One region of the Sphingopyxis sp. EU05-FHT14B03 genome, then DNA from elsewhere that is predicted to be linked to it. Evidence: predicted binding sites of a transcription regulator. Region 1 holds the regulator's gene; each other region holds the start of a gene.
What was found. Region 1 encodes LexA, which represses DNA repair genes until DNA is damaged. Its sites were predicted from a motif close to GTTCCNCNCTTGTTCT; they were not measured.

Region 1 (4,210 bases):
GCGGTCGTCGTCGGGTGCGCGGTGATGGCGCTGGGGCTGTTGCTCGTGTGGGGGCGAGCGGTCTGGGTGTCGGCGCCCGTGCTGGCGCTGCCGGTGGTGACCGAATTTTCGGCGAGCGTCGAAAGCGTCGAGCCGCTGCCGGCGAAAGACCAGGTCCGGCTGATCGTGCGGCCGCTGAGGCGACCCGATCTGCCGCCGCGGTTGCGGATCACCGCGGCGGGCGAGCAGGGCAAGGGCATCGCGCCGGGCGAGGCGATCGGCCTGCGCGCGCGGTTGATGCCGCCGCCGACCGCGAGCCTGCCCGGCGGTTATGATTTCGCGCAGCGCGCCTGGTTCGACCGGATCGGCGCGGTCGGCACGGTGCTCGGCGAGATCGGGCGGGCACCGGGTGCGGGGGACGGGGTGCAGACGCTGCGCGCGCGGCTGAGCGATCATATCCACGGGCAGATCGACGGATCGGCGGGGGGGATCGCCGCGGCGCTCGTCGCCGGCGATCGCGGCGCGATCAGCGAGGCCGACGAGGAGGCGATGCGGCGGAGCGGGCTGGCGCATCTGCTGTCGATCAGCGGGCTGCATGTGACCGCGGTGGTGACCTTTGCAATGCTGATCGCGATGAGCCTGCTCGCGCTCAGCCGGCGGCTGGCGCTGGCGGGCTATGTGCTGCCGCTGGCGGCGGCGGTCGCGGCACTCGCTGGCGGGGGATATACGCTGCTCGCGGGGGCCGAGGTGCCGACCTTGCGCTCGTTCATCGCCGCGCTGCTGGTGCTGATCGCGTTCCTGCTCGGGCGCGAGGCGCTGACGCTGCGGCTGGTCGCGGCGGGCGCGCTGATCGTGCTGATCTGGCGTCCCGAGTCGCTGGCGGGGCCGAGTTTTCAGCTGAGTTTCGCGGCGATCACCGCGATCGTCGCGCTCCACGAAAGCCGGGCGATGCAGCGGTTCATGGCGCGGCGCGAGGAGCCATGGGTGTTTCGCCTGGGACGCGGGGTCGCGGGACTGGTGATCACCGGGCTCGCGGTCGAGGTCGCGCTGGCGCCGATCGCGCTGTTCCATTTCCACAAGGCGGGGCTCTATGGCGCGCTCGCCAATGTCGTCGCGATCCCGCTGACGACCTTTGTCATCATGCCCGCCGAGGCGCTGGCTTTGCTGTTCGACAGCGTCGGGCTCGGCGCGCCCTTCTGGTGGGTCGCCGAGCAGGCGCTGAACGCCCTGATCTGGCTCGCGCACAGCGTCGCCGATGCGCCCGGCGCGGTCGCGACGCTGCCGGTGTTCCCGCCCTGGGGTTTCGGACTCGCGATCTTCGGCGGGATATGGCTGCTGCTGTGGCGGACGCGCTGGCGTTGGGCGGGGGCGGTGCCGCTGGTCCTCGGCATGATCGTCCTGCTCGCCCAGCCGCGCCCCGATGTGCTGATTACCGGCGACGGCAAGCATATCGCCGCGGCGCTCCCCGACGGCAGCTATGCATTGCTGCGCGAGCGGGCGGGGGATTATGTGCGCGACGCGGTGGCCGAGGCGGCGGGGATCGATGCGCCGCTCGCCGCGCTCACCGACCTCGATCATGTCGCCTGCAACCGCGATTTCTGTCGCTGGACGCAGGATGACCGCACCATCCTCGCGGCGCGCGGGCGCGACCGGATCGAGGGGGCGGACATGGCGGCGGCGTGCGCCGCCGCCGATGTGGTGATCAGCGAGCGCTGGCTGCCGCACGAATGCGCCGGCCGCTGGCTGACGATCGATCGCGATACGCTGCCGCAGACCGGCGGGCTGGCGCTTTACCTCGGTGAGCGGCCGCGCGCGGTGACGGCGTTAGGCGCGGGCGACGAGCATATGTGGCGCCGCCCGCCGCAGGTCAGTGGTAACGACGAAGCAGTCCCGACAACTTCCCTTGCACGATGACGCGCTCGGCGGCGTAGCGCTGCGGCTCATAGGCACTGTTCGCGGGATCGAGGCGGATCATCTTGCCCTCGCGGCGGAAATATTTGAGCGTCGCATCCTGCCCGTCGACGAGCGCGACGACGATGTCGCCCTCGCGCGCGGTGTTGACCTTTTGGATCAGCGCATAATCGCCGTCGAAGATGCCGGCCTCGACCATCGAGTCGCCCGACACTTCGAGCGCATAATGTTCGCCCGAACCGAGCAGCGCGGCGGGGACCGTGAGATTGTCATGATTTTCGAACGCCTCGATCGGCACACCCGCGGCGATCTTGCCGTGGAGCGGGACCTCGACGATGTCGTTCGCGGCGATCGGGCGCATCGCGGGGGCGGGTTTGCGCAGCGGCACGACATTGTCGCGATCGGTGCTGACGACCGCCTTGCCGCCCTCGGGAAGCTTGACGACCTCGAGCGCGCGGGCGCGGTTGGGGAGGCGGCGAAGGAAGCCGCGCTCCTCGAGCGCGCTGATCAGGCGGTGGATTCCCGATTTGGACTTGAGCCCGAGCGCCTCCTTCATCTCCTCGAACGACGGCGAGATGCCGCTCGCGTCGAGCTTTTGCTGGATGAAGTGGAGCAGTTCATGCTGCTTGGCGGTCAACATCGGGCGTTCTCCATGATGCCGGTTTCGGACATAAGGAGAACGATAATGGAACAGAAGCGAACTTGTCAAGCGATGTCGATATAATCCGCCGCTTCGCCCGCCGCGCGGGACGGCGCACCGATCTCGCGGATGACGAGGGCGTTCGCCGCAGCGAGCGGAAAGGTGCGGCCGCTGTCCTGTCCGTCGAAGGGCGAGAGAAGGCCGCCGTCGATCCGTCCACGCAGATAGTCGCGTCGCGCGCCGCCGGGGCCGAGGGGGGCCGCGAGCGGGGCCGTGCGCAGTGGCGGGAGCGGGTCTCGCGCGCCGGCGAGATGGCGGACGAGGGGGAGCAGGAACAGGGTCGCGGTGACGAAGGCCGACGAGGGGTTGCCGGGCAGGCCAAGCAGCAGCGCGTCGCCGAGCGTGCCCGCGATCAGCGGCTTGCCGGGGCGCATCGCGATCTTCCAGAAATCGAGCCGCCCGCCGGCATCGTCGAGCGCGCCGCGGACATGGTCGTGATCGCCGACCGAGGCGCCGCCGACGGTGACGATGACGTCGTGACGTCGCGCCAGGTCTTTTAATACCTTGGATAAAATTTCACGGTCGTCGCGGATGTGGAGCGGGATGCTGACCATGGCGGGCTCGGCGGCGAGCATCGCGGCGAGCATCGTGCCGTTGCTGTCGGGGATCTGGCCGGGCGCGAGCGCGCGGCCCGGCTGGACGAGTTCGTCGCCGGTGGTGAGGATCGCGACACGCGGGCGGGCGCCGACCACAAGCTGCGCGTCGCCACCCATGATCGCCGCGGCGATCGCACCGGCGTTGAGCCGGGTTCCGGCGGCGACGAGCATGGCGCCGGTCGCGAAGTCGCTGGCGCGGTCGCGAATATGGGCGCCCTGGGCCTCCGGGCCATCGCCGGTCAGCGTCAGGACCGTGCCGTCGGCGGCGACATCTTCCTGCAGGATGACCGTGTCGGCGTCGTGGGGGACCATCGCGCCGGTGAAGATGCGGATCGCCTGACCCGCGCCGAGGGGCAGGACGGGCGCGGAGCCTGCGGCGACCTCGCCGATGATCGTCCATGGTCCCGGCAGGTCGGCGAAACGGATCGCATAACCGTCCATCGCCGAAAGCGGCGCCGCGGGCTGGTCGCGCAATGCGATGACATCGCGCGAAAGATGGCAGCCAAGCGATTCGGAAAAGGCGATATTCTCGGGCGCCAGCGGGGCGCGGAGCGCGAGCAGGCGTGCCTGCGCCTCCTCGACGGGGAGCAGCTTGCTCATTCGGCGCGCCAGTCGCCCGAGCGGCCGCCGCTCTTTTCGAGCAAACGAATATCCCCGATCATCATCGCGCGGTCGAGCGCCTTCGCCATGTCGTAGAGGGTGAGCAGCGCGACCGAGGTGGCGGTGAGCGCTTCCATCTCGACCCCCGTCGGCCCCGTGGTCGCGGCGGTCGCGGTGACCGAAATGCCGGTCTCCTCCCATTCGAACTCGACGCCGACCTTGGTGAGCGCGAGAGGATGGCAGAGCGGGATGAGGTCGGCGGTGCGCTTGGCGCCCATGATCCCGGCGATGCGCGCGGTCGAGAGGACGTCGCCCTTGGGCGCGTTGCCGCTGCGGATGGCTTCGAGCGCCGCAGGGGACATGGTGATGCGGCCGGTGGCGACGGCGCGGCGCGCGGTTGCGGGCTTGGCGCCGACGTCGACCA
Region 2 (4,210 bases), 350 kb from region 1:
TAATAATGGCCATAGCCGAAGATCAGCGCCGGAACGACGACCGCCAGTACAGACGCCAGTACCGGCGCCAACCGACCTCCGCCGAACAACCTATGCAGCCGCGTGATCAGATAGCCGCGAAAGAACATCTCCTCGCCAAAGGCAGCGGCGGTCCAGACGATGGCGAGCCACAACAGGAAATGCGGCACGCTCCCGGCAACCTCGCCCCAGCGCCCTTCGACGCCTGATGGCACTTCCTTCAGGAAGCCGAGCCCGACCGCCGGGCCAGCGATCGTCGTCAGCGCGACCACCACGGCAAAGGCGACCAAGGTCAGCCCGGCCTTGGGCAGCACCATCAACTTCGCTTTCCATCCGGGCAGCGGCACCAGCCCCATCGCCGACCATCCGGTCCCGTTCGCGCGCAGGTAAAGCGTCAGCAGGGCCAGCGTCAGCAACAGCGACACCGGGCCGGCGTACCGCCAGAAGATCAGGCTGAGCAGATATTTCGACAGCAACGCAAAGCCGACAAAGCCCGCGATCTCGGCGGCGAGGGCTAGGCGCGACGGCAGCGGGTCGATATCGGCAGCGGTGGCGGTGTGCATCTCCACCAACTGTATTATCTGTGTAACACTGTCAAGCGGGGCCGCCTCAGCGGCTCGGCTCCGCCATCCGCGCGCGCAACCGCTGCAACTCCTGCCCCGTCACCGGCGGCCGCGATGCCGCGCCCTCGCCCTCGCGCAGACGCTTGCGGTCCTTCTCCGACGGCTCGACGCGGCGGACGCGCACCGCGGCATGACCCTGCGCCTTGATGCCGAGTTCCTCGGCGGCGCCGCGCGACAGGTCGATGATCCGGCCCTGCGCAAAGGGTCCGCGATCGTTGACCCGCACGATGATCCGGCGGCCGCTGTCGAGCGCGGTCACCTCGACATAGGTCGGCAGCGGCAGCGTGGTGTGCGCGGCGGTGATCCAGCCGGGCCGGAATTGCTCGCCATTGGCGGTGCGGTTGCCCGATTCGTTGCCGTACCAGCTGGCGTAGCCGACCGCGTCATAACCCGGCGCGGCGGCGGGCACATAGGTGGTGCCGCGAACCGCATAAGCCGGGCCGATCCGCACCGGCGTGTCGCTGACCGGACGAAAATTGCCGCCGGCGCAGGCGGTCAGCAGCAGGGCCGCCGATGCCGTGCCCGTCAGCCGGAGTATGGGATAGGCTCGCATCGGGGTGACGGTAGAGGCGAAGATGGCCGGGATAAAGAGGGAGGTTGGGTTTGAAAACCACGCTCAATTTCCGTTCGTGTCGAGCGAAGTCGAGACACCCATCGGGAGTGCGTGCCTTCGGGGTGTTTCGACTTCGCTCGACACGAACGGGGTTGGAGGGCGGCGCGGGCATAGCGATCCTCCCCGTGCCGGGGAGGATCGCTATGCCCGCCACCGATCGCCGGCGATCACCCCCGCAACCAAATCCACCCCTCCCCGCTGGACAGCGCGCGCGCTGTTCCCTAATCGTTCGCGCGTGAACGATACCCCTGCCTCGATGCCCGACCTCGCCCGCCCCGCCCCCTCGGACCCGCCCTATCTGCGCGGCCTCAACGGCCCTCAGCGGCAGGCGGTGCTGACCACCGAAGGCCCGGTGCTGATGCTCGCGGGTGCGGGCACCGGCAAGACCGCGGCGCTCACCGCCCGCCTCGCGCATATCATCGCGACGCGCCGCGCCTGGCCCTCCGAAATCCTCGCGGTCACCTTCACCAACAAGGCGGCGCGCGAGATGCGCGAGCGGATCGGACGGATGATCGGCGACGCGGTCGAGGGCATGCCCTGGCTCGGCACCTTCCACAGCATCGCGGCCAAAATGCTGCGCCGCCACGCCGAACTCGTCGGGCTGCAAAGCAATTTCACCATCCTCGACACCGACGACCAGCTCCGCGTCCTGAAACAGCTGATCCAGGCCGAGGGACTCGACGAGAAGCGCTGGCCGGCACGCCAGCTCGCGGGGCTGATCGACAAGTGGAAGAACCGCGGGCTCGTCCCGTCCGACCTCGACGCCGCCGACAAGGAAGCCTGGGCCGATGGCAAGGGCCAGCATTTCTATGCGCTCTATCAGGCGCGACTGAAGACGCTCAACGCCTGCGACTTCGGCGACCTGCTGCTCCACATGCTGGTGATCCTCAAGACCCACCGCGACGTGCTCGAGCAGTATCAGGACCGCTTCAAATATATCCTCGTCGACGAATATCAGGACACCAACGCCAGCCAATATCTGTGGCTGCGGCTCCTCGCGCAATCGCGCAAGAATATCTGCGTCGTCGGCGATGACGACCAGTCGGTGTACAGCTGGCGCGGCGCCGAGGTCGCGAATATCCTTCGCTTCGACAAGGATTTCCCCGGCGCCACCGTGATCCGCCTCGAACAAAATTACCGCTCGACGCCGCAGATCCTCGCCGCCGCATCGGCGCTGATCGCGCAGAACAGCGGCCGCCTTGGCAAGACTTTGTGGACCGAACTCGAGCCGGGCGACAAGGTCCGCGTCGTCGGCGTCTGGGACGGCCCCGAGGAGGCGCGCCGCGTCGGCGAGGAACTCGAAACGCTCCAGCACCGCCGCGTCTCGCTCGACCGCGCCGCGATCCTCGTCCGCGCCCAGTTTCAGACCCGCGAGTTCGAAGACCGCTTCATCGCGATCGGCATGCCGTATCGCATCGTCGGCGGTTTCCGCTTCTACGAACGCGCCGAAATCCGCGACGCGCTCGCCTATCTGCGCCTCGTCCAGTCGCCCGCCGACGACCTTGCCTTCGAACGCATCGTCAACGTGCCGAAACGCGGGCTTGGCGACAAGGCGATCCAGCGCATCCACCAGTTCGCGCGCGCCGAACGCAGCCCGCTGCTCCAGGCCGCGGCGCAGATCACCGAGACCGACGAACTCACCCCGCAGGCGCGGCGCCAGCTCGCCACGTTCGTCGCGCAGATGCGCGGCTGGCGGACCAAGGCGAACGACCTGTCGCACCCCGAATTGACCCAGCTGATCCTCGACGAATCGGGCTATACCGCGATGCTGCAGGCCGACCGCAGCGTCGAAGCCGCGGGCCGCCTCGAAAACCTCTCCGAACTCGTCCGCGCGATGGAGGAATATGAGTCGCTCGAGGCGTTCCTCGAACATGTCAGCCTCGTCATGGACCGCGACAATGACGACACGACCGAGACGGTGACGATCATGACGATCCACGCCGCCAAGGGGCTGGAGTTCGACCATGTATTCCTTGCGGGGTGGGAAGACGGCGTTTTCCCGTCGCAGCGCTCGATGGACGAGGGCGGCATCGCCAGCCTCGAGGAGGAACGCCGCCTCGCCTATGTCGCGATCACCCGCGCCCGCGTGCGCGCCAGCATCTATCATGCCGCCAACCGCCGCATCTATGGCCAGTGGACAAGCAGCATCCCCAGCCGCTTCATCGCCGAAATTCCGCCCGAACATGTCGACAGCGAAAACAGCTTCGGCGGCGGCCAAAGCCTGTGGCGCGCCAACTGGTCGGCGCAGGGCGATCCGTTCGCGCATGTCGCCGAGCGCAACCCCTCGCGCACGATGACGCGCGGCCCCGCCTGGCAGCGCGCCGTGGCAGGGTCGACGACGGTGACCCGCGCCCCCGCGCCCAGCGAACGCGGCCCCGCCGCCTCGGTTGGCGCCAAACCGCGCGCCGACCTGGCGATCGGCATGCGCGTGTTTCATGAGAAGTTCGGTTACGGCGAAATCATGGACATCGACGGCAACAAGCTGGAGGTCGAATTCGAGTCGGCTGGCAGCAAGAGGGTGCTCGACAGTTTTGTGAAGGCGGCGGGATAGCTTCACGCGGGCGCTTTTGGTGTATGATGGATCGCTGACGTAAATATCCTCCCTGTCGCGCAGCGATGGGGAGGTGGCAGCGGCAAAGCCGCTGACGGAGGGGCCGACGCCGTCACGCGTCGCACAGCCTTTCGGCCCCTCCACCATTCGCTTCGCGAACGGTCCCCCTCCCCATGGCTTCGCCACAGGGAGGATTTCAACGTCCTCCAACGGCGGCGACCACTCCACACAAACCCTATTGTCAACCATATCAGTTATGATACTCCATATCGTGCGGCCAACGAGTCGCATCTTTGGGAGAGTCTCATGAAAACCAAGCTCTTGGCGGGCGCGATGGCGCTCGTGCTGGTCGGCTGCGGCCAAAAAGCGTCCGAGGAATCGGCGGCGAGCAGCGCCCCCGCCGCC
Region 3 (4,210 bases), on a different contig from region 1:
CGCGGGCGCGGCCCAAGGGTTGGCCCGCTCGGGCGTCCGGATCGATGGCACCGCCGCTTCCACCGGATCGCCGGACAGGATCGTCCAGCCGTCACCCGCCGCCAAGCTGTCCCCTGGCCCTGCCGGGTCGTCCGGCGCATTCTCGGGCCAGTCGATACCCTCATCGTCGATCGCGCCGTCGTCGATCCAGCGCGCTTGTCGCAGCGCGTCTTCCAGCCGCCCGCGCAGCGCGATGAACTTCGCCGGCTCGGCCTCGACGTCGATCTCTTTCAGCTTCCCGGCATAGGCGCGCTTGATCGCCCGCTCGTCGCTCGTCGGATCGATCCCCAGGCTGCTCCACGGCGGCCGGCGGCGGCTCACAGGAACTGCTCTCCGTCCATGCCGTCGACCGCCTTGTCGAGTTCGGTCCGTGCCGCCTCGATCTCGCGCGGTTCCTGCCGCGCCAGCACCGCTTCGAACTGCGCGATCCATTCGCCGACCAGTTGCCGCTCATAGCCCAGCCGGTTTTCGAACAGCTGGTTGGCACGCGCCAGCGTCGCGGCGTTCGCGGCTTCCTCGCGCGGATGGATCTTCAGCGCCTCCAGCGCCTTGCGGCGCTTGGCGAAATCCGCCTCGCTTTCGCGATCCTCCTCGTCGCGGATCACCAGCTGGCGCCGCGTTCCGGTGCCCGGCACTTCGACGTCGATCTCGAGCAGCCCCGACACGTCATAGGTGAAGCGCACCGCGATGCCGATCTGTCCGCCATGCCCCTGCGGCAACGGCACGTCGAGCTGCCCCAGCTTGACGTTCTGCGCGACGAAGCGCGATTCGCCCTGATAGATACCAAAGGTCACGCTCTGCTGGTGCGCCTCCATCGGCGAATAGACCTCGCTGCGGCTCGCCGGGATCACCGTGTTGCGTTCGATGATCGGCGAGAACAGGCCGGTGGTCACCTTGCCGCCCGCATCGCGGTGCCCCGTATCGACCCCGAGGGTGAAGGGGCAGACATCGGTCAGGCGGATTTCCTTCAGCGCCGCGTCGCGGCTCTTCAGCCCCGCCTGCACCGCGGCGCCCAGCGCGATCGCATGGTCGGGGTTGATCTGCGCGTTGGGAAAGCGCCCGAACATCCGCGTCACCGCGCGGCGGACCAGCGGCATCCGCGTGGCGCCGCCGACCATCACGATCTCCGACAAGCCTTCCGCCCGCACATTGCCGTCGCGCAGCGCGCGCAGCACCGGATCGCGCAGCCGGTCGATCAGCGGCTGCGCGCGTTCCTCGAACGCCTCGCCGGTAATCTCGCATTCGAACGCCTCACCCTTCCACACGATCTGGAACGGCGCGCGGTCGGCGTCGCTCAGCGCGCGGCGGGTGCGTTCGGCGGCGGCACGCATCACCTCGTCGAGCATCGCGCTGTCGCCCGGCTTCGCCTTCAGCCCCTCGCCCAGCGCATCGCGCGCCAGCGCGACGATCGCCGCGTTGAAATCCTCGCCGCCCAGCCGGTTGTCGCCCGCCGAGGCGCGCACCTCGATCACCCCGTCGAAAATCTCGACCAGCGACACGTCGAAGGTGCCGCCGCCAAGGTCGAAGACGAGGAAGGGCCGTTCCTCCTCGAGCTCGTGGATGCCATAGGCCAGCGCCGCCGCGGTCGGCTCGTTGATCAGCCGCTCGACCTTCAGCCCGGCGAGTTCGCCCGCGCGCCGCGTCGCCTTGCGCTGGCGGTCGTTGAAATAAGCAGGAACGGTGATGATCGCGCCGGTGACCGGGTCGCCCAGAAACGCCTCGGCATCGGCCTTGAGCGCGCCGAGCACCATCGCCGACAGCTCTTCGGGGCGATAGCGGCGCTTGCCCAATCGCGCTTCCTCGGTCGTGCCCATCCGCCGCTTGAAGATCGTCGCCGTCGCCTCGGGATGCGTCGCCTGCCGCTCACGCGCCGCGAGGCCGACGAGCAGCGCGCCGTCGTCGCCGACGCTGACCGCCGAGGGGGTGAGCAGGTCGCCGAGCGCGTTGGGAATCAGTTCGGGTCCGCCGTCGCGCCACACCGCGACCGCGCTGTTCGTCGTCCCCAGATCGATCCCCACCAGCATAAGTGCCTGTCCCCCAACGCGCTTCCAGGGCACACCGCCTAAAGGCTGCGCGCGGCGATGAAAAGCCGCTCCCCCATATCTTGTGTCACCCGAAATATTTTTTGCCGGTGCGGCACTTTTGTCACGCCCGCGCCGGACCCGCGGAAAGCCGCGGCGCGACTCCGCGAAGCGTGCTTTGCCATCGACGAAACGAATCAAAATGGCGACGAGTCGAGTCCCTAATCTGTCATTTACTCTCTTGCGTCTCAGCGCCGACGTGGCACTATGGATGGTGGGTAGACCACGGGGGCACCCCAAGAAATAGTGTTTGGCTGGAAATGGCGGTTTTCCGTCGCTCATGAGACATGGGCACGGGAAAGAGCGTTTTGCGCCCAAAAATATGTGCCCCCGAGGACGGTTTAGATGCTAGGCTGGGGTTTCGTCCCGAGTCGAACAAGACAGGAACAGGCGCGCGATGCGCGCCGGTGTAATCGAGGGCGTGATACATGGATTTTCGGGAAACGGACCGGGTGGAGACGAGCGACGTGGCGACGATGGAATTGACGAAAAACGACACGCAGGCGGCCCCCGAATCAAAGGGCGATTCGCCCGCAACGGCAAAGCTCAACGACAGCGGCGAGGCGAAAGTCCACGCGCGCCGGTTCGAGGTCGTCACCGACCGCAGCCGCGACGCGCTGCTCACCGACTTCGGCAAGGAAACGCTCGAAGACCGCTATCTGCTTCCCGGCGAATCCTATCAGGATCTCTTCGCGCGCGTCGCGTCGGCCTATGCCGACGATCAGGACCACGCCCAGCGCCTCTACGACTATATCTCGAAGCTGTGGTTCATGCCCGCGACCCCCGTTCTCTCGAACGGCGGCACCGGCCGCGGCCTGCCGATCAGCTGCTATCTGAACTCGGTCCCCGACAGCCTCGAAGGCATTGTCGAGACGTGGAACGAAAATGTCTGGCTCGCCAGCCGCGGCGGCGGCATCGGCACCTATTGGGGCAGCGTGCGCGGCATCGGCGAGCCGGTCGGCCTCAACGGCAAGACCAGCGGCATCATTCCCTTCGTCCGCGTGATGGACTCACTCACCCTCGCCATCTCGCAGGGTAGCCTCCGCCGCGGCTCGGCCGCCTGCTACCTCGACATCTCGCACCCCGAGATTGAGGAGTTCCTCGAAATCCGCAAACCCTCGGGCGACTTCAACCGCAAGGCGCTCAACCTCCACCACGGCGTGCTGATCACCGACGAGTTCATGGAGGCCGTCCGCGACGGCACCGAATTCAACCTGCGCAGCCCCAAGGACCAGAGCGTCCGCGGCGCCGTCGACGCGCGCAGCCTGTTCCAGAAGCTCGTCGAAACGCGCCTCGCGACCGGCGAACCCTACATCATCTTCATCGACCAGGTGAACCGCATGATGCCCAAGCATCACCGCGATCTCGGGCTCAAGGTCACCACCTCGAACCTCTGCAGCGAAATCACGCTGCCGACCGGCCGCGACCATCTCGGCAACGATCGCACCGCAGTCTGCTGCCTCTCGTCGCTCAACCTCGAAACCTGGGACGAGTGGAACGGCGACAAGATATTCATCGAGGATGTCATGCGCATGCTCGACAACGTCCTGCAGGATTATATCGACCGCGCCCCGCCCGAAATGGCGCGCGCCAAATATAGCGCCAGCCGCGAACGCTCGGTCGGCCTCGGCGTCATGGGCTTCCACAGCTTCCTTCAGGCACGCGGCCTGCCGTTCGAGGGCGCGATGGCGAAATCGTCGAACCTGCGCGTCTTCAAGCATATCCGCGCGCAGGTCGATCAGGCGTCGATGCTGCTCGCCAACGAGCGCGGCCCCTGCCCCGACGCCGCCGATCAGGGCGTGATGGAGCGATTCAGCTGCAAGATGGCGATCGCGCCGACCGCGTCGATCAGCATCATCTGCGGCGGCACCAGCGCGTGCATCGAGCCGATCCCCGCGAACATCTACACCCACAAGACGCTCTCGGGCAGCTTCTCGATCCGCAACCCGCACCTCGAAAGCCTGCTCGTCGACAAGGCGAAGAACAGCGACAATGTGTGGAATTCGATCCTGGAGAAGGGCGGCAGCGTCCAGCACCTCGACTTCCTGACCCAGGACGAGAAGGACTGCTATAAGACCAGCTTCGAGATC
Region 4 (4,210 bases), on a different contig from region 1:
GCGGCGCAGCAGAAATTCATCCTTCTCCGTCCCCATCGCGATCAGCAGCATATCCTCGCAATGGATCAGCAGATCCTTGAACTTGAGTATGCAGCTGCCCTTTTCGGCGCGGCGATTGCCGATGGTGAGCATGCGGGTCAGGCGGCCCCAGCCGTGGCGCGTGGTCGGATAGGCGATGATGTCGGGGGTGCCGTCGTCGAACACCAGCCGGGCGCCGACGACGATCTTGAGCGGCGGAAGTTCGACCCCCTCCTCGGCGGCCTCCTCGCCCAGCTTGCGTAATCCGGTCAGCGCCCGCACCACCCCGGCGACGCTGTTGCGATCGGCGATGCCGATGCCCGGCATGCCGAGCGCAATCGCCTCGGCGACCATGTCAGCGGGGTGCGAGGCGCCGCGTAGGAAGCTGTAATTGGTCGCCGCGACCAGCTCGGCAAAGGCGGGTGTCTCGCTCATGCGAACACCCCGTGGATATACCAGAGCGGATGCTCCTTCTCTTCGTACAGCCCGTGACGGAACAGCCAGAAGCGGCGGCCTTGGGCATCCTCGACGCGGTAATAGTCGCGGGTTAGCCCGGCGTTGTCGCGGCGGCGCCACCATTCGGCGGCGATGCGTTCGGGGCCTTCATAGCGGCGCACCGCGTGGGTCGCCCGTCGCCAGCGGAACTGGTGCGGCGGGCCGTCGGGGACCTCGGCGATCACCTCGATCGGCTGCGGCGGGTCGAACAGGTGGAAGGGCCGCGTCGGCGGCTCGCCGGGCTCGGGCATCTCCCACGGCAGCGGCGGCGGCGCGTCGATCGCGGGCAGCGCGAGCTGCGCCTGTTCGGGGATATGCGTGTCGGCGGCGATCAGGCGCCGGACGCGGACGCGGCCCAGCCGCGTCGTCATCCGGTCGACGAGTTCGTCCATCTTCGCATCGCGCACCGCGCCGCCTTCGAGTTTCAATTGCGTCGCGCCGAGCGCCTCGAGCCGCGGCACCGCGAGGCGGATCATGTCGAAACCGAAGCCGGGGTCGAGCGGGTCGGCGAGGCTGTCCATGCGCTCAGCGAAGAGGCGCATCACCAGCGCTGTGTCGCGCGTCGGGTGGCCGGTCTCGATCTCGATGCTGCGCGCGAGGCCGTCGCTGCGAAAGAAGGTCGCGCGGAAATGGCGCCCGCCCTTGCCGCGCTCGCGCATTTGGGCGGCGGCTTCGTCGAGGAGTTCGGCTAGTATTTTGGTCGCATACGTCGTGCTACCGAGCGGCTCGGCAAAGCGGCGTTCGGTCGCGACGGGGGGCGGGGCGATGCGCGGGGCGAGCGGGCTCGGCGCGTCGCCGAGGATGCGGCGCAGCGCGGTGGCGGCCCCGGCGCCGAAGCGTGCGGCGATATTTGCCATCGGGCGGCTCGCGAGGTCGCCGATCGTCTTGAGTCCCGCGCGCACCAGTGCGGTCGTCGCCTCGGCTTCGAGTTCGAGCGCCGCGACGGGCAGGCGGCGCACCGCCTGATCCTCGTCGGGGGCGGGGCGCGTCTGGTAACGCGCGAGCGCGCGCGCCGCGTCAGCGGTCGGGCCGAGCGCGGGGCGGACACTCATGCCGAGGCGTGACAGACGCATTTCCAGATCGTCGATCAGTTCGGCCTCACCGCCCAGCAGATGCTCGGTCCCGGCGATGTCGAGGATCAGCCCGTCGGGGGCATCGATCGCCACCAAGGGCGTATAGCGGTTGCAGCCGAGCGCGAGCCGGTCGAGCCAGGCGGTGTCGGCGACCGGGTCGTGGGCGATGACCAGCAGGTCGGGCACCCGCGCGCGCGCGTCGGCGAGCGGCATGCCGGGGGCGAGCCCGACCGCCTGCGCTGCGCGGTCGACGCTCGCAAGGCGGAGCGCACCGCGCGCCTTTTCGGCGAAGACGAGCGGGGCGTCAGGCGGCAGCGGCGCCGAGCGAAGCCATCGCTCGGCGGGCAGCCAAGGGAAGAGCAGCGCCAGATAGCGCCGCTTCGCCAAAGGCTTGTTCATCATGATGCCATTCCATTTGCCAGCGTCCGCCGGCGGCGCCGCCGCGCCAGCGCAGCAGTTCGAGGTCGAAGGCGGGAGCGCCCGGCGCATGGGCTTCCAGTTCGCGCGACGGCGCGGCGGCGACGCTCCAGCGCGTTTCGGCGACGCTTGCGCTGGGGACCGCGTTCAGCCGCAGCATCAGCAATGTGGTTCCCGCATCGCGCGCGCCGAGCGCGAGCCGCCGCCCCGCGGTCAGGTCGAGCAGCGGGAATTTGCCCCAGCTTTCGACGATCACCGCCGCCGATCCGGCGCAGCGGATCGCATCATTGGCGCAGGCGAGCAACAATTTGGGATCGGGCGCCTCAATCAGCAGCAGCCGGTCGGGATCGCCGCCAAGTTCGGCGATGCCGGGCGCATAGAGTTGCCCGCCGCGCCGGCCCGCATCGGTGGTGCGCAGCCAGACCAGTGGCGCCGGGCCGGGCAGGCGCAGCGCGAGCAGAGCGGCGAAAGCGGCGGCGCTGGTCGCATCGAGCGCGTCGGCGGCGAAGAATTCATGCACGCGCCCCGTCGCGAGTCCGCCGCCGAGCGCGGCGTCGAAGTCCGCATGACCGCTCGCCAGCCGTCCCGCGATTGGCCCACGCGGCTCGGCCTCGCCGGTGATCCGGGCGAGACGCCGACGCAGGCCGGCGATAGAAGGGTGCGACTCGTGGGGCATCATGTTCCTGATTTGTTCTATTAGCGCTCTCAGAGCTGCTCTTGTCAAGGCGAGTCAGGGTTTGTGATTTCCATCGTCATTGCGAGGAGCCGAAGGCGACGCGGCAATCCAGGGCGTGCGTAAACCGCTCTGGATTGCTTCGCTTCGCTCGCAATGACGAAAGAGGCTAATCCGGAACGAACAACCCCCGGCTCTCGCGCACCTCGCCATCGAGCCAGTCGATGAAGGCGCGGATGCGCGGTTGCGGGGCGACGTCGCGGTGGAGCGCGAGCCAAAAGGCGCGCACGATGACTTGCTCGGGTCGCACCCGCACCAGCGCCGGGTCGTTCGCGGCGAGGAAGCAGGGCAGCACCCCGACCCCGGCGCCGCCCGCGATCATCCGCCTTTGCGCGAGGATGCTCGACGAGCGCACTCCGGCGCGCAGGCCCGGCTCGATCTCGCCCAGATAATCGAGTTCGGGGGCGTAGAGGATGTCGGGGACATAGCCGATCACCGGCACCCCGGCGCGCGACAGCGGGGTCGCGGCGACCGCCGCTTGCCAGTCGGTGCGGTCGGCGGGGGCATAAAGACCGAGGCTGTAGTCTGACAATTTGCGCGTGATCAGCGGGCCTTTTCGCGGCCGCGCGAGCAGCACCGCCATATCGGCCTCACGCCGCGACGGGTTGAGGAAACCCGACGAGGCGACGAGGTCGATCTCGAGCTCGGGATGCGCGGCGACGAAACCCGCGAGGCGCGGCGCGATGAAATTGCCCCCGAACCCTTCGGACACGCTGATCCGCAATTGCCCCGACAGCGCCGCACCGCCGTCGCCGGCCGAGCGGATGCGCGCCGCCGCCGCCGCCATCGCCTCGGCATGCGGGACGAGCGCGCGGCCGGCCGCCGTAAGCAGGAAACCGCCCGGCGCGCGTTCGAACAATGTCTGTTGCAACCCCGCCTCGAGCGCGCTCAGCTGGCGGCTGACCGTCGTAGCGTCGACCTGCAGCGCCGCCCCGGCGCGCGCGAGGGTGCCCTGCTGCGCGACGGTCAGGAAATATTGCAGCTTGTCCCAGTCCATGGCCTGCAAATATGCAGCAATGCCCTGCAAGTCTATCCCTTGCAATCGCGGCGCGCTTGGTCTGTGGAAGGCGCAACATTTTTGGGAGACAGACCATGCGACAGATCGACCATCTTATCGTCGGCGGCGCCGGTGGCAGCAGCCGCCGCAGCCCGATCTTCGACCCCAACAACGGCAATGTGCAGGCCGAGGTCGCTTTGGGTGACGCGGCGCTGCTCGACAAGGCGGTCGCGGCGGCGAAGGCGGCGCAGCCCGGCTGGGCCGCGACCAACCCGCAGCGCCGCGCGCGCGTGATGTTCGAATTCAAGCGCCTCGTCGAAGCGAACATGGACGAACTCGCGCACCTCCTGTCGAGCGAGCATGGCAAGGTGATCGCCGATTCGAAGGGCGACATACAGCGCGGGCTCGAGGTCATCGAATTCTGCTGCGGCATCCCGCATGTGCTGAAGGGCGAATATACGCAGGGCGCGGGTCCGG

Region 2: the regulator LexA is predicted to act here: its motif matches at 1,471-1,486, upstream of AC3WS4_RS13155 (ATP-dependent helicase).
Region 3: the regulator LexA is predicted to act here: its motif matches at 2,493-2,508, upstream of AC3WS4_RS17145 (ribonucleoside-diphosphate reductase subunit alpha).
Region 4: the regulator LexA is predicted to act here: its motif matches at 2,683-2,698, upstream of AC3WS4_RS20550 (ImuA family protein).

Annotation. Positions count from the first base shown of each region.
Region 1 covers NZ_JBYTDC010000002.1:500,896-505,105, forward strand. Annotated here, with positions in the region: gene AC3WS4_RS11540 (ComEC/Rec2 family competence protein) at 1-1,893, shown strand, start outside; gene lexA (transcriptional repressor LexA) at 1,847-2,530, opposite strand; gene AC3WS4_RS11550 (molybdopterin molybdotransferase MoeA) at 2,596-3,786, opposite strand; gene moaC (cyclic pyranopterin monophosphate synthase MoaC) at 3,783-4,210, opposite strand, start outside.
Region 2 covers NZ_JBYTDC010000002.1:849,313-853,522, reverse strand. Annotated here, with positions in the region: gene AC3WS4_RS13165 (CPBP family intramembrane glutamic endopeptidase) at 1-581, opposite strand, end outside; gene AC3WS4_RS13160 (septal ring lytic transglycosylase RlpA family protein) at 628-1,194, opposite strand; gene AC3WS4_RS13155 (ATP-dependent helicase) at 1,511-3,805, shown strand; gene AC3WS4_RS13150 (DUF4349 domain-containing protein) at 4,112-4,210, shown strand, end outside.
Region 3 covers NZ_JBYTDC010000003.1:137,764-141,973, forward strand. Annotated here, with positions in the region: gene AC3WS4_RS17135 (hypothetical protein) at 1-360, opposite strand, end outside; gene AC3WS4_RS17140 (Hsp70 family protein) at 357-2,063, opposite strand; gene AC3WS4_RS17145 (ribonucleoside-diphosphate reductase subunit alpha) at 2,549-4,210, shown strand, end outside.
Region 4 covers NZ_JBYTDC010000003.1:818,766-822,975, reverse strand. Annotated here, with positions in the region: gene AC3WS4_RS20560 (error-prone DNA polymerase) at 1-453, opposite strand, end outside; gene AC3WS4_RS20555 (Y-family DNA polymerase) at 450-1,988, opposite strand; gene AC3WS4_RS20550 (ImuA family protein) at 1,891-2,679, opposite strand; gene AC3WS4_RS20545 (LysR family transcriptional regulator) at 2,846-3,733, opposite strand; gene AC3WS4_RS20540 (CoA-acylating methylmalonate-semialdehyde dehydrogenase) at 3,829-4,210, shown strand, end outside.